2 regions of the Streptomyces sp. NPDC002520 genome follow, and region 1 is predicted to be linked to the other one. Evidence: riboswitches for the same ligand, from Rfam matches in the RefSeq annotation. Region 1 holds a riboswitch; the other holds the start of a gene.

The links. Region 1 has a riboswitch for ZMP and ZTP ahead of ACWD5D_RS13015 (glycine hydroxymethyltransferase). Riboswitches for the same ligand answer to the same signal wherever they lie in the genome.
Region 2: it holds a riboswitch for ZMP and ZTP, as region 1 does, so the genes downstream of both, ACWD5D_RS14185 (bifunctional 5,10-methylenetetrahydrofolate dehydrogenase/5,10-methenyltetrahydrofolate cyclohydrolase) here and ACWD5D_RS13015 (glycine hydroxymethyltransferase) in region 1, are expected to answer to the same signal.

Annotation. Positions count from the first base shown of each region.
Region 1 is NZ_JBSFXG010000007.1:113,680-120,913, forward strand. It holds gene ACWD5D_RS13000 (DMT family transporter) at 1-112, opposite strand, end outside; gene ACWD5D_RS13005 (hypothetical protein) at 234-593, shown strand; gene ACWD5D_RS13010 (glutathionylspermidine synthase family protein) at 620-1,804, shown strand; ZMP/ZTP riboswitch at 2,099-2,186, shown strand; gene ACWD5D_RS13015 (glycine hydroxymethyltransferase) at 2,219-3,670, shown strand; gene ACWD5D_RS13020 (hypothetical protein) at 3,708-4,415, opposite strand; gene ACWD5D_RS13025 (hypothetical protein) at 4,666-5,703, opposite strand; gene ACWD5D_RS13030 (RNA polymerase sigma factor) at 5,666-6,268, opposite strand; gene trpS (tryptophan--tRNA ligase) at 6,358-7,234, shown strand, end outside.
Region 2 is NZ_JBSFXG010000008.1:89,276-96,509, forward strand. It holds gene ACWD5D_RS14175 (TetR/AcrR family transcriptional regulator) at 90-752, shown strand; gene ACWD5D_RS14180 (alcohol dehydrogenase) at 910-1,935, shown strand; gene ACWD5D_RS14185 (bifunctional 5,10-methylenetetrahydrofolate dehydrogenase/5,10-methenyltetrahydrofolate cyclohydrolase) at 2,023-2,871, opposite strand; ZMP/ZTP riboswitch at 2,894-2,974, opposite strand; gene ACWD5D_RS14190 (nuclear transport factor 2 family protein) at 3,288-3,653, opposite strand; gene ACWD5D_RS14195 (hypothetical protein) at 3,826-4,131, shown strand; gene ACWD5D_RS14200 (S-(hydroxymethyl)mycothiol dehydrogenase) at 4,433-5,521, shown strand; gene ACWD5D_RS14205 (MBL fold metallo-hydrolase) at 5,521-6,150, shown strand; gene ACWD5D_RS14210 (SDR family oxidoreductase) at 6,239-7,153, shown strand; gene ACWD5D_RS14215 (SDR family NAD(P)-dependent oxidoreductase) at 7,227-7,234, shown strand, end outside.

The DNA.
Region 1 (7,234 bases):
GCAGCGCGGCCTCACCGCCCTCGCCCCCCTGCGCACCCGCCGCCCGCGCGGCCATCGCCTGCAACACGGTCGCCGTACCGAAGCAGACCGCCGCGCCAAGCGCGCACACCATTCCAAACAGCACGAAGCGACTTTAGGGGAGCAGGAGAACACGGGGTCCCCTGCACGGACACTCACACCGATCTCTAGGCTGGCCGACGCACACCGCACCACATCCGACGGGGGAGACACCGATGGCGCACGCACGCCCACAGATCCGCAGGCAACTGCGCTCCACCACGGTCGTCCTCGGCGGCATGGGCCTGCTCGCCGCCGCCCTGACCGCCTGCTCGTCCGACCCGGACAAGCGCTGTGTCGACCGGGGCAGCTACAACCTCGCCAAGGGCTACAAGGTCGTCTCCGACAAGAACTGCAAGTCGACCAAGGCGTCGCTGAACGGCGGCTGGTACTACGGCGGCAAGAAGAAGGGCTCCTGGGTCGACGGCGGCTCCTTCGTCAAGCCGCGCTCGGGCTCGGGCAGTTCCTCCGGTTCCGGCCACAGCGGTGTCCACCGCGGCGGCTTCGGCGGCGGCCACGGCAGCTCCGGCGGCTGACCGGGAACCGGACCGGAAACCGTCGCATGGAACGCCGTACCATCACCCCCCGCCCCGGCTGGCAGCAGACCGTCGAGGAACAGGGGCTCGTATACCCCCTGACCCGCCACCCCGACGGCTCCCTGCGCCCCTACTGGGACGAGAGCGCCTACTACGTCTTCTCCCTGGAGGAGATCGAGGCGCTGGAGGAGACCGTCGAGGAACTGCACCGCATGTGCCTGGCCGCCGCCGGGCGCATCGTCGTCACCGGCCGCCTCGCCGACCTCGGCATCACCGACCCGCGCGTCGCCGAGGCCGTCACCGAGGCCTGGCACCGGCGCGCCGAACTCCCTTCCGTCTACGGCCGTTTCGACCTCCGCTACGACGGCGCCGGCCCGGCGAAGATGCTGGAGTACAACGCCGACACCCCCACCTCGCTGGTGGAGGCCGCCTCCCCGCAGTGGTTCTGGATGGAGGAGCGCTTCCCCGGCGCCGACCAGTGGAACTCCCTGCACGAACGGCTGGTCGACGCCTGGCGGGGGCAGGCCGCCCTGCTCCCGCCCGGCAGCCCCCTGCACTTCGCGCACTCCGCCGCCGACGAACTCGGCGAGGACCTGATGACGGTCGCCTATCTGAAGGAGACCGCCGAACAGGCAGGTCTGGAGACCGACTGGATCTCCATGGAGGAGATCGGCTGGGACCCCCTCTCCGGCCGCTTCGTCGACAACCGCCTCCGCTTCATCCGCGGCATCTTCAAGCTGTACCCCTGGGAGTGGCTCACCACCGACGCCTTCGCCGGGCACGTCCTGGACACGCTCGACAACGGCGGCGGCACCGGCTCCACGATGTGGATCGAGCCCGCCTGGAAGATGCTGCTGAGCAACAAGGCCCTGCTGGCGATCCTCTGGGAGCTGTACCCCGGCCACCCCAACCTGCTGCCCGCCTACCTGGACGGCCCGCGCGAGCTGACCGGGACGGCCGGCTACGTCGCCAAGCCCCTGCTCGGCCGCGAGGGCGCGGGTGTGACCGTGCACGAGCCGGGCGCCCCCGCCGTCGTACGGGACGAGTCCTGCTGCTACCAGCAGCTCGCCCCGCTGCCCGCCTTCGAAGGCAACCACGTGGTCCTCGGCGCCTGGGTCGTCCAGGACGAGGCGGCGGGCCTCGGCATCCGCGAGTCCTCGGGCCTGATCACCGACGAGTACGCCCGCTTCTTGCCGCACGTGATCCTCTGACCGCCGGATGGGTGGGCTGGCCTGACTGATCCGCCGAAACCCGGGCTCTCGGCCGCGACGGATGACGACGCCGGGCGCAGGCCGCCCCCGGGAACGGATGGGGACGACCGGGACACCGGTTCGAGTCCTCTTCCGTGAGAGGCGACTGTCAGAGGCGACCGCGACGGCCGACCCGATGGCCGACCGCGATGGTCGCCCCGACGGCCGACCGCGATGGCCGACCGCGACGGTCGGCGGGCCGTCGCCCGCATGGTGGACGTCCGGCCGAGTCCGCCCGGCGTGGCCGGTAGGCTGGCTGCGGGTCGTGACTGGCGCGCTGGGATGGGACGGACCATCGGGGAGCGGCCCGTGGAAATCAGTGCCGTGCGCCTGGGCCGAACGTGAACGCTGTACGCACACCGTCCGGAGGTCCCCATGCCAGAGCAGCAGCCTCTCTCCAGCGAATCCACCGCCTTCCGCGCCGCCCTCGACGTCATCCGCGCCGTCGAACCGCGCGTCGCCGACGCGATCGGCCAGGAGGTGCACGACCAGCGCGAGATGCTCAAGCTGATCGCCTCCGAGAACTACGCCTCCCCGGCCACGCTGCTGGCGATGGGCAACTGGTTCAGCGACAAGTACGCCGAGGGCACGATCGGCCGCCGCTTCTACGCCGGCTGCCGCAACGTCGACACCGTCGAGTCCCTCGCCGCCGAGCACGCCAAGGCGCTCTTCGGTGCCCGGCACGCCTACGTCCAGCCGCACTCCGGCATCGACGCCAACCTCGTCGCCTTCTGGGCCGTCCTCGCCGACCGCGTCGAGGCGCCCGCCCTGGAGAAGGCCGGCGTCCGCCAGGTCAACGAGCTCTCCGAGGCCGACTGGGCCGACCTGCGCCAGGCCTTCGGCAACCAGCGCATGCTCGGCATGTCCCTGGACGCCGGCGGCCACCTCACCCACGGCTTCCGCCCGAACATCTCCGGCAAGATGTTCGACCAGCGCTCCTACGGCACCGACCCGGTCACCGGCCTGATCGACTACGAGGCACTGCGCGCCCAGGCTCGCGAGTTCAAGCCGCTGATCATCGTCGCGGGCTACTCGGCGTACCCCCGTCTGGTGAACTTCCGGATCATGCGCGAGATCGCCGACGAGGTCGGCGCGACCCTCATGGTCGACATGGCCCACTTCGCGGGCCTGGTCGCCGGCAAGGTCCTGACCGGCGACTTCGACCCGGTCCCGCACGCCCAGATCGTCACCACGACGACCCACAAGTCGCTGCGCGGTCCGCGCGGCGGCATGGTCCTGTGCGACGACTCCCTCAAGGACCAGGTCGACCGCGGCTGCCCGATGGTCCTCGGCGGCCCGCTCCCGCACGTCATGGCCGCGAAGGCCGTCGCCTTCGCCGAGGCCCGGCAGCCTTCCTTCCAGGACTACGCCCAGCGCATCGTCGACAACTCCCGCGCCCTCGCCGAAGGCCTCATGCGGCGCGGCGCCACGCTGGTCACCGGCGGCACGGACAACCACCTCAACCTGATCGACGTGGCCGGCTCCTACGGCCTCACCGGCCGCCAGGCCGAGGCCGCGCTCCTCGACTCCGGCATCGTCACCAACCGCAACGCCATCCCGGCCGACCCGAACGGCGCCTGGTACACCTCCGGCATCCGCATCGGCACCCCGGCGCTGACCACGCGCGGCCTGGGCACCGCGGAGATGGACGAGGTCGCCGGCCTCATCGACCGCGTCCTCACCACCACCGAGCCGGGCACGACCAAGTCGGGCGCCCCGTCCAAGGCGTCGCACGTCCTGGACGAGAAGGTCGCCGAGGAGATCGCCCAGCGCGCGACCGACCTCGTGGCGGGCTTCCCGCTCTACCCGGAGGTCGACCTGGGCTGACGCCCACACCCTTTTGAGCTGTCAAGGATCCGCGACTCTAGAGGTCGATCAGCTGCTGACGCGGTTCCTTCCGCGGCGGACCGGCACCGAGCCGGCCCGCCGCGCGGCGTATCAGGAGCCCTCCGGTGACACCGACCACCAGGCCGGACACTGCCCACCAGACACCGTCCGGCACTTGCCCGCGGTCGTCCGCCGACTGGGCGCCGGAGCCCAGCAGGCCCGCACGGTCCAGTTGCCGGAACACCGTCTCCGGCGCCCGATGCCAGCGGATGTCGTCGTCCATCACGTCCGGCGAGAGGTCCGAACGCACCCAGGCTGTGCCGTCGGCCGCGACGAACAGCTGGTCCTGCCGCTCCATGGCGACGTCTCCGCCCGGCGCTCGCCGTGTCTGCGGCCAGCCCCCGACGCCCGTCAGGCCCCAGAGCACCGTGACGCGCACCGCCGGATACCGCCCGTCGGCCCAGGACTGCGGCACCCGCTCCGTGCCCACGTAGGTCGGCTGCAGCAGCTCCCGGAGGCGAGCGAACTCCGGCTCGCCGGAGCGCAGCGTCCGTGTCCGCCCGGTGTCGCCCGAGACGATCAGCGCCAGGTCGGGCCCATCGCCGGCCGGCCCGGGTGCGGCATAGGCCGGCGGGCCGGCGACCAGCGCCACCAGTGCCACCAGTGCCGACCACGGCACAAGCCGGGCGAGCCACGACACTGTGCGTCTGCCGACCCACACGCTCAGCCCATCGTGCGACCCCATGCATCCCCCTCCATATCCCCCTCCATATCCCCCTCCCACTCGCAGCCTCCGTCTCACAGGTCCCGCAGTTCCTGCCGAGGCCCCGACTCCCGCTCCCGCCGTCGCCACGCCCGTATCACCAGTGCCGCGACGGGCCGCAGCGCCAGTGCCAGCCCCGCTCCGGCCGCCGCGCCCCCCTGCGGCTCTCCGCCGAGCCGCCCGTCACTTCTGGTACACCGCCCGGCCCGTCGGGGTTCCCACCTCACCGGCACTACTTCGACGGCTCTCCCGGTGCCGACTCGAGCGACTTCGCGATCTTCACGGCCCGCGCTCTGGACGCCACCCCCTCCAACCGCAGCGTCACGTCGTCGGACGTCCCGTGGGCCCACAGCAGCGTCGGCCCCGCGGTCCGCACCTTGCGTGTGTAACGGTGCCCGTCCGCGTCGACGAGCCAGAAGCCCAGCAGATGCGGGCGCGGGAACCACAGGGCGTAGTCCGGCACGGCATCGGCGGACGGGGCCTTGCCCAGCACTGTCCACTCCGGCGACTCGCGCACCGTCTTGACGAAGCCGACGTCCAGACGCGCCCGGAACTCGTCGAGTCGCACCGTGCGACCGCCCTCACGCCAGCACAGGCTCATCAGAAGGCGCCCGTGCGGCTCACCGGTCACCGTCACCGCGTCCGGCACGCCCAGCGCGTCCGGCACCAGCGGCTCGAATCCGGCGCGCTGCCTCGCCTGCGCCAGCGACACCGAGCGCCCGCAGCCCGGCACCTCGGCGCCGGGAGAGGGGACGGCCGACGGGTCGTACCGCACCTCGACCCCGCCGAAGTCGAACCAGTCGTGGACCGCCGCACGCACCGGGGGCGTCAGCGCGAGCACGGTGAGCAGGCCGCACAGCGCCGCCGTCAGCGAGCGCCACCGCAGCCGCGCCCAGTGCCGGCCGGCCCGCAGCCGAAGACGCGCGCCCGGGGGCTCGGCCACCGGCACGGGCAGCTGCTCGGCCAGTATCTGTCCCAGCACCCGCTCGACCATCGTCTCGGAGTCGAAGGCCCCGTCGGCCCCGCCGCTCCCGCCTGTCCCACCGGTCCCGTCAGCTCCCGGCGAGTCCAGCGACCGGCCGAGCGCCCTCAGCTCCTCCGGCAGCCGCGAGAGCGCACTGTCGCGCCTCAGCTCGCGACCGACCCTGCCCGGACCGCGTCCAGCTCCCCGACCACGCGACCCCCGACTCCCGACGCCACCGCCCGCACGGGCACCCTCGCCCTCGTGCGACTCACTCACCCCCTTCACCCCCTTCCCGGGGCTGCACATCCGGCAGCAGGCGGCCCAGCTTCCGCAGGGCACGGTTGAGCCGGGACTTCACCGTCCCCCGGGGCCAGCCCAGGGCCTGGGCGGTCTCGGGTTCGTCCATCTCCAGGAGGTAGCGGTACGTGACGACCAGGCGGTGCTCCTCGCTCAGTCTGCCGAGAGCGGACTGAAGGGCCGCGCGGCGCTCCGACTCGAGCGCGGCGACCGCGGGGTCCGCCGATTCCGGTATCAGCGGCTCCGCCTCCACGAAGGCTGCCTCCCGGCCCGCGAGCGTGCGCTGCCGGGCCGCCGTCCGCACGGTGTTCCTCGTCTCGTTGGCGACGATCGACAGCAGCCAGGGCCGGAACGCCGCCCCGTCCCTGAACCGGCCCAGCGCGCAGTACGCCTTCACGAAGGCCTGCTGCACCACGTCCTCCGCATCCGCGCCCGCCCCGAGCGCCGAGGCAGCCCGCAGGGCGATGGCCGTGTGGGCCCGCACCAGCTCCGCGTACGCCTCCGGCTCTCCGGCACGCACGCGAGTGATCACCGCGGCCTCGTCGACGATGCGGCCCCCCTCCCGCGTCTTCACACTCTTGGTACACCGCCCGGGGCCAATCGGTTCCCACCATTTCCCGGCCAGTTCCGGATCGGCCCCCGGCACCTGAGAGAATGGTGAACATGGCCTCTGACCGACCCCGCGTGCTCTCCGGCATCCAGCCCACCGCCGGCTCGTTCCATCTGGGCAACTACCTCGGCGCCGTCCGCCAGTGGGTGGCCCTCCAGGAGTCCCACGACGCCTTCTACATGGTTGTCGACCTGCACGCGATCACGGTGCCGCAGAACCCCGCGGACCTGCGCGCCAACACCCGGCTCGCCGCGGCGCAGCTGCTCGCCGCCGGCCTGGACCCGGACCGCTGCACCCTCTTCGTGCAGAGCCATGTCCCCGAGCACGCCCAGCTCGCCTGGATCATGAACTGCCTCACCGGCTTCGGCGAGGCCAGCCGCATGACCCAGTTCAAGGACAAGTCCGCCAAGCAGGGCGCCGACCGGGCGAGCGTCGGCCTGTTCACGTACCCGATCCTCCAGGTCGCGGACATCCTGCTGTACCAGGCCAACGAGGTGCCGGTCGGCGAGGACCAGCGCCAGCACATCGAGCTGACCCGTGACCTGGCCGAGCGCTTCAACGGCCGGTTCGGGGAGACCTTCGTGATCCCGTCGCCGTACATCCTCAAGGAGACGGCGAAGATCTACGACCTCCAGGACCCGTCGATCAAGATGAGCAAGTCGGCGTCCACGCCGAAGGGCCTGATCAACCTGCTCGACGAGCCGAAGGCGACGGCCAAGAAGGTCAAGAGCGCCGTCACCGACACCGACACCGTGATCCGCTACGACGCGGAGAACAAGCCGGGCGTGTCGAACCTCCTCACCATCTACTCCACGCTGACCGGCAAGTCGATCGCCGAGCTGGAGCAGGACTACGAGGGCAAGATGTACGGCGCGCTCAAGACCGATCTCGCCGACGTCATGGTCGAGTTCGTGACGCCGTTCCGGGAGC
Region 2 (7,234 bases), on a different contig from region 1:
ACGTGTGCACGACAAGATTGGGGCGTTGGGGCGTTGGGGCGTTGGGGCGTTGGGGCATTGGGGCATCGGGGCGGGACGGAGGGGGATGCGTGACGGGCAGGCTCAGGGCGCCGACGGGCCGCTACGGCGGCAGGTCCGCCGAGGAGCGGCAGGCCGAGAGGCGCCGCCGCTTCCTGGCCGCGGCGCTCCGCCTGTTCGGCGACACCCCGGGCTTCCGCGCCACCACGGTCGCCGCGCTGAGCCAGGCCGCCGGCCTGTCCACCCGCCAGTTCTACGAGGAGTTCCGCACCCTGGAGGACGTCCTCGCCGCGCTGCACCTGGAGGTCAACGGCTGGGCGGAACAGGCCGTGCTGGACGCGCTCGCGGCGGCCGAGGGGCTGCCGCTGGCCGAACGCGTCGCCGCGCTGTTCCATGCCTACGCCCGGGACGTCACCTCCGACCCGCGCCGCATCCGCATCGCCTTCGTGGAGATCATCGGCGTCAGCCCCCGCCTGGAGGAGCAGCGGCTGGCCCGCCGGGCCCGCTGGGTCGACCTGATCCGCTCCGAGGCCGACGCGGCCGTGGCCCGCGGCGAGGCGGCCCCGCGCGACTACCGGCTCGCGGCCACGGCCTTTATCGGCAGCGTCAACGGCCTGCTGCACGACTGGAGCGCCGGCTGGGTGGACGCGAGCCTCGACGAGGTCGTCGACGAACTCGTGCGGCAGCTGCTCGGCACGCTCCGGCCCGAGGGGTGGCGTCCGGAGGCCGGCTGAGGATCCCGCCGCACCGGATCACCCCGGGCCTGCGACCGTACGACCGCCGATGGCGGGAAGCGCTCGGCGCGCGCGATCGGCCCAGAGCTGGTGTGCTGGACCGAGTGGCCTGTGAGGGGCCGCCGAAGGATCTTCGTACCGTTTCCCGGAGAGACGCATGCCTACCTATCGAGTCGCGCAGGTGACCGCCCCCGGCGGATCGTTCGAACTGGTCGAGCGAGAGGTGCCCCGGCCGGCACGCGGAGAGGTGAGGATCGCCGTGGAGGCCTGCGGGATCTGCCACAGCGACGCCATGTTCGTGAACGGGGCACTGCCGGGCGTGACGTTCCCGGACGTACCCGGGCACGAGGTCGCCGGACGCATCGAGGAACTGGGCGAAGGGGTGGCGGAGCGGGGCTGGCAGGCCGGTGACCGGGTGACGGTCGGCTGGTTCGGCGGCAGTTGCGGCTACTGCAGGCAGTGCCGCAAGGGCGACTTCATCGTGTGCGAACGCCTGAAGGTTCCCGGGTGGTCGTACGACGGCGGCTTCGCCGAGAAGATGATCGCGCCCTGCGACGCCCTGGCCCGCATCCCCGACGCGCTGTCCGCGGTCGACGCCGGGCCCATGGCCTGCGCGGGCGTCACCACGTTCAACGGGCTGCGGCGCAGCTCCGCCGAGCCGGGCGACCGGGTCGCCGTCCTCGGCCTCGGCGGCCTGGGGCACCTCGGCGTGCAGTACGCGGTCGCGATGGGCTTCGAGACCGTGGCGATCGCCCGCGGCCCCGAGAAGGCCGACTTCGCGAAGCAGCTCGGCGCCCACCACTACGTCGACAGCACCTCCGGCACCCCCGTCGCCGAGTCACTGCAGGCGCTCGGCGGCGTCGATGTCGTCCTGGCCACCGCGGGCAACGCCCAGGCCATCAGCGCCACCGTGGACGGCCTGGCGCCCCGCGGAGAACTGGTCGCCATCGGGGCCGACGTCGAACCGATGGCCATCTCCCCGGTTCAACTGCTCCTGACGGGCCGCAAGGTCGTCGGTCACCCGTCCGGTACCGCCCAGGACGTGCAGGACACCCTGGAGTTCAGCGCCCTGCACAACATCCGCCCGATCACCGAGACCGTGCCGCTGGAGCGCGCGGGGGAGGCCTACGACAAGATGATGGCCGGCAAGGCCCGCTTCCGGATGGTCATCACCAACGGCTGAGCCTCAGCCGCCCGGCGCGTCCAGCGCTGTGCGCCGTACGACGGCCGGCGCCACGAGCCGGGCGGACCGGAACGCCTCGTCGAGGGATCACACGCCGAGCTGCCGGGCGGCGGCGGTCACGGTCTGTTCCAGCAGCGTCGCGATCGTCATCGGGCCGACGCCGCCCGGCACCGGCGTGATCAGCGAGGCCCGCTCCACCGCCGAGTCGAAGTCGACGTCGCCGACGTTCCCCGGGTTGTAACCGGCGTCGATCACCACCGCGCCCGGCTTGACGTCCCCTCCCCGGATCAGCCGCGGCCGGCCCACGGCGGCGACCACGATGTCCGCCTCGCGGACCGCGGCCGACAGGTCGACGGTGTGCGAGTGGCAGTACGTCACCGTCGCGTCCCGGCCCAGGAGCAGCATGCCCACCGGCTTGCCGAGGATCGCGCTGCGGCCCACCACCACGGCCCGCTTCCCGGCCGGGTCGACGCCGTACTCGTCGAGCAGCCGCATGATGCCGCCCGGAGTGCAGGAGACGAAGCCCGGCAGGCCGAAACTCATCGTGGCGAAGGACGCGAAGGTGACCCCGTCGACGTCCTTGTGCGGGGCGATCGCCTCGAACGCGGCCCGCTCGTCGATGTGGTCGCCCACCGGGTGCTGGAGCAGGATGCCGTGCACCGTCGGGTCGTCCGACAACTCCCGCAGGGTGCCGACGAGTTCGGCGGTGGTCGTGGAGGCGGGCAGTGCCACGTGCCGGGACTCGATGCCCGCCTCGCGGCAGCGGTTCTGCTTCATGCGTACGTACGTCACGGACGCCGGGTCCTCGCCGACGAGCACCGTGGCCAGACAGGGCGCGCTGCCCGTCCGCTCGGTGAGATCGGCGGCCGTCTTCGCGGTCTCCTCGACGATGCGGCGGGCGAGGGCGGTGCCGTCCATGAGGCGGGCCTGAGTCATCTGCGCTCCTGAGCTGGTTGACCTTCATCGCCCAGGCGCGCGGCATCGACCGTGGACCGCTCCCCGGTGGTACTCCACCTCAGCGCCAGTCACGGCCCGCGTACAGGGTAACCGGGGCCCCGAGCCGCACCGACGCGGTGGGTGCGGCGCGGCTCACCGGGGCCGGCCGTGGCGCGTGCGCGCCGCACGCGGCACCGCCGGACGTGGCAGCGCGGGATGCGGCAACGCGGGCCGGGGCCGAGTGCGCGCCGCTGCCAGCATCGAACGAAGCAGAGCGGCGGTCGCGCGCAGACCTGCCGCGGAAACGGGGGCCGGTTGCCGGGGGCGGGACGGACGCGCCGCCCTTCCCAGCCTCGCCCGTGCCGAGAAGGTCCAGGTCAGCCGGGAGGTGACCTGGACCCTCGCGACCTTCCTCCCTACTCGTCCCATGCCTGGATCAGTATCTGTCGGGCGATCTTCCCGTTTTCCAGCGTGATCATCGACTCGGCGAGGACCCGGGTGCCGTCCTCGTACTCGCAGGACTCGGTGAAGGCGGCCCGGTTGCCCTCGATGACGCACTGGTCCAGGTGGTGTGTCATGTCGCGGCTGTAGAGGTCGTCGAGCAACTCCGCTATCTGGCCGCGGCCCTGAAGGATCTTGGGGTGGCTCGGCTGGCTGTCGCGGTCGATGATGAGGATCTCCGCCTTGTCCGCGTAGAGGGCGAGCAGCGTGTTCCCGGTATTGCCCTCTATGCCCCGGCGCAGTGTCTCGGTGTCGAAGGTGGAACCTGTCGCGGTGCCCATCGGGACCTCCTTCCGGCGCCCGCGGCCCGCCAGGGAGCGGACCGCACGGACCCCACCATCGAGCCTCCTCCGCCCCGACGGCCACGGCAAGCGCAGACGCCGTGCTCCGCCTCCCGGGTGAGCGCGGCCCGGGGCCCGTGTCCGTGCGGCGTCCGGCACCGTTGCTGAAGGCATGATCTCAACACGACGTATCGTCGCCGCAGTCGGTCTGGCCGTCGGTGTCACCGGTCTCGCGGCACCGATGGCGAACGCGGCCGACGCGGGCGCATCGAACACCGGGCAGATCAACCCGATGACCACGCTGGACTCGCTCGCCGTCAGCGACATCCCCGCCGAGCACAGGGCCCAGGTACCGACCGTCACCGAGCAGGTGCGCGGACTGGACCAGCTCGGCGGACTGAACCGGCTGAACGAACTCCACCAGCTCACCGACCTCGCCGCACCCGTGACCGGCCTGCTCCCCGCCGTCGAGGCCTGAGCCGGCAACGCACGTGAGTCGCCTGTGCAGGTGAGCCGCCCGCCCGCGTGAGCCGCCCGGGTTCGTGCTCCGGGCAGGTGCCTGATCCGCCCATGGATCCGAGGGCCGTCCCCGCCGGGACGGCCCTCACCGCTGTCCGGCCACGGCCACGGGCACGGCCAAGGCCGCGGTCCAGGCCAAGGTCAGGGCCCTGCCGGTGGTAGATGGAAAGATCAACTATTGACCCCGTGTCCATGTCCCTACTGATGGGTCGCGCGTAGGGTCGGCACCGTAGGCAATTCGACGAAGAGGGGCCAGGCACATGGCGCAGGAAGTACGCGGCGTGATCGCACCGGGCAAGGACGAACCCGTACGGGTCGAGACGATCGTGGTCCCGGATCCGGGGCCCGGCGAAGCCGTCGTACGTGTCCAGGCCTGCGGGGTCTGCCACACCGATCTGCACTACAAACAGGGCGGAATCTCCGACGACTTCCCCTTCCTGCTCGGCCACGAGGCCGCCGGTGTCGTGGAGTCGGTCGGCGAGGGCGTCACCGATGTGGCACCGGGTGACTTCGTCGTCCTCAACTGGCGTGCGGTGTGCGGGAACTGCCGGGCCTGTCTGCGCGGCCGGCCCTGGTACTGCTTCAACACCCACAACGCGAAGCAGAAGATGACCCTGGCCGCCACCGGTCAGGAACTCTCCCCGGCCCTGGGCATCGGCGCCTTCGCCGAGAAGACGCTCGTCGCGGCCGGCCAGTGCACCAAGGTGGACCCGGCCGTCTCCCCGGCCGTGGCCGGACTGCTCGGCTGCGGCGTGATGGCCGGCATCGGCGCCGCGATCAACACCGGGAACGTCGGCCGCGGCGACTCCGTCGCCGTCATCGGCTGCGGCGGCGTCGGCGACGCGGCCATCGCCGGATCGAACCTCGCCGGCGCGGCGAAGATCATCGCCGTCGACATCGACGACCGGAAGCTGGAGAAGGCGCGCACCCTGGGCGCCACCCACACCGTCAACTCCGCGAAGACCGACCCGGTCGAGGCCATCCGCGAGCTGACCGGCGGCTTCGGCGCCGACGTCGTCATCGAGGCGGTCGGCCGGCCCGAGACGTACAAGCAGGCCTTCTACGCCCGCGACCTGGCCGGCACCGTCGTCCTCGTCGGCGTCCCCACCCCCGAGATGAAGCTCGAACTGCCCCTGCTGGACGTCTTCGGCCGCGGCGGCGCCCTCAAGTCCTCCTGGTACGGCGACTGCCTGCCCTCCCGCGACTTCCCGATGCTCATCGACCTGCACCTGCAGGGCCGGCTGCCGCTGGACGCGTTCGTCACCGAGACCATCCAACTCGACGAGGTGGAGAAGGCCTTCGACCGGATGCACGGCGGCGACGTGCTGCGCTCGGTGGTGGTGCTCTGATGACCACCCGCATCGAACGCCTCGTCACCAGCGGCCGGTTCACCCTCGACGGCGGCACCTGGGACGTCGAGAACAACGTGTGGATCGTCGGCGACGAACGCGAGGTGATCGTCATCGACGCCGCCCACGACGCCGAGGCCATCGCCGAGGCGGTGGCCGACCGCCGCCTCAGCGCCATCGTGTGCACCCACGCGCACAACGACCACATCGACGCCGCGCCCGCCCTCGCCGACCTCACCGGCGCCACGATCTGGCTCCACCCCGACGACCTGCCGCTGTGGAAGCTCACCCATCCGCACCGCGAGCCCGACCGTCATCTCCTCGACGGCCAGGTCCTCGAGACCGCCGGCGCCGACCTGACCGTCCTGCACACCCCCGGCCACGCCCCCGGTGCCGTCTGCCTGTACGACCCCGGTCTCGGCGTCGTCTTCACCGGCGACACCCTCTTCCAGGGCGGCCCCGGCGCGACCGGACGCTCGTACTCCCACTTCCCGACGATCATCGAATCCATCCGGCACAACCTCCTCACCCTTCCCCCGGACACCAAGGTCCTCACCGGCCACGGGGAGTCCACGACCATCGGCGCCGAGGCACCCCACCTGGAGGAGTGGATCGCGCGCGGACACTGAGCGCTCCGCCGAAAAAGCGCGTGAGGATGTCCGGCGTTCCCGCGAAACTGGCGTCCGACAACTGTCGTCACTGCACGGGAGGCCGGACATGTCAGGTGCGCTCGAGGGCAAGGTCGCGCTGGTCGCCGGGGCGACCCGGGGCGCCGGACGGGGGATCGCCGAGGAACTCGGCGCGGCCGGCGCCACCGTCTACGTCACCGGACGCAGCACCCGCGCCCGCCGCTCCGAGTACGACCGTCCCGAGACGATCGAGGACACCGCGGACCTCGTCACGGCGGCCGGCGGGCACGGCATCGCCGTCCCCGTCGACCACCTGGACAAGTCCGCGGTGAGCGCCCTGGTGGACCGCATCGCCGACGAACAGGGCCGCCTGGACGTCCTCGTGAACGACATCTGGGGCGGCGAGAAACTCTTCGAGTGGGACACACCGGTGTGGGAGCACGACCTCGACAACGGGCTCCGACTGCTCCGGCTCGCCGTCGAGACCCACGCCGTCACCAGTCACTTCGCCCTGCCGCTCCTGCTGCGCCGGCCCGGCGGCCTCGTCGTGGAGGTCACCGACGGCACCGCCGACTACAACCGCGACAACTACCGCGTGAACCTCTTCTACGACCTCGCCAAGACCTCCGTACTGCGCATGGCCTTCGCGCTCGGCCACGAACTCGGCCCGCGCGGGGCGAGTGCCGTCGCGCTGACCCCCGGCTGGATGCGCTCGGAGATCATGCTCGACCTCTTCGGCGTCCGTGAGGACAACTGGCGCGACGCCCTCGACCGCGAGCCGCACTTCGCCATCTCCGAGACCCCGCGCTTCGTCGGCCGCGCCGTCGCCGCCCTCGCCGCCGACCCCGACGTGTCCCGCCACAACGGCCACTCCCTCTCCAGCGGCGGCCTCGCCCAGGAGTACGGCTTCACCGACGTGGACGGCAGCCGCCCCGACGCCTGGCGCTACATGGTCGAGGTACAGGACCCGGGCAAGCCGGCGGACGTGACCGGATACCGGTGACCCACGTCGGTGACCACGTCGGCAGGCGCACGGAGTCTGTCGTGCTGATCGTCCGGCCCGTACGGTCACCGTCATGACCGA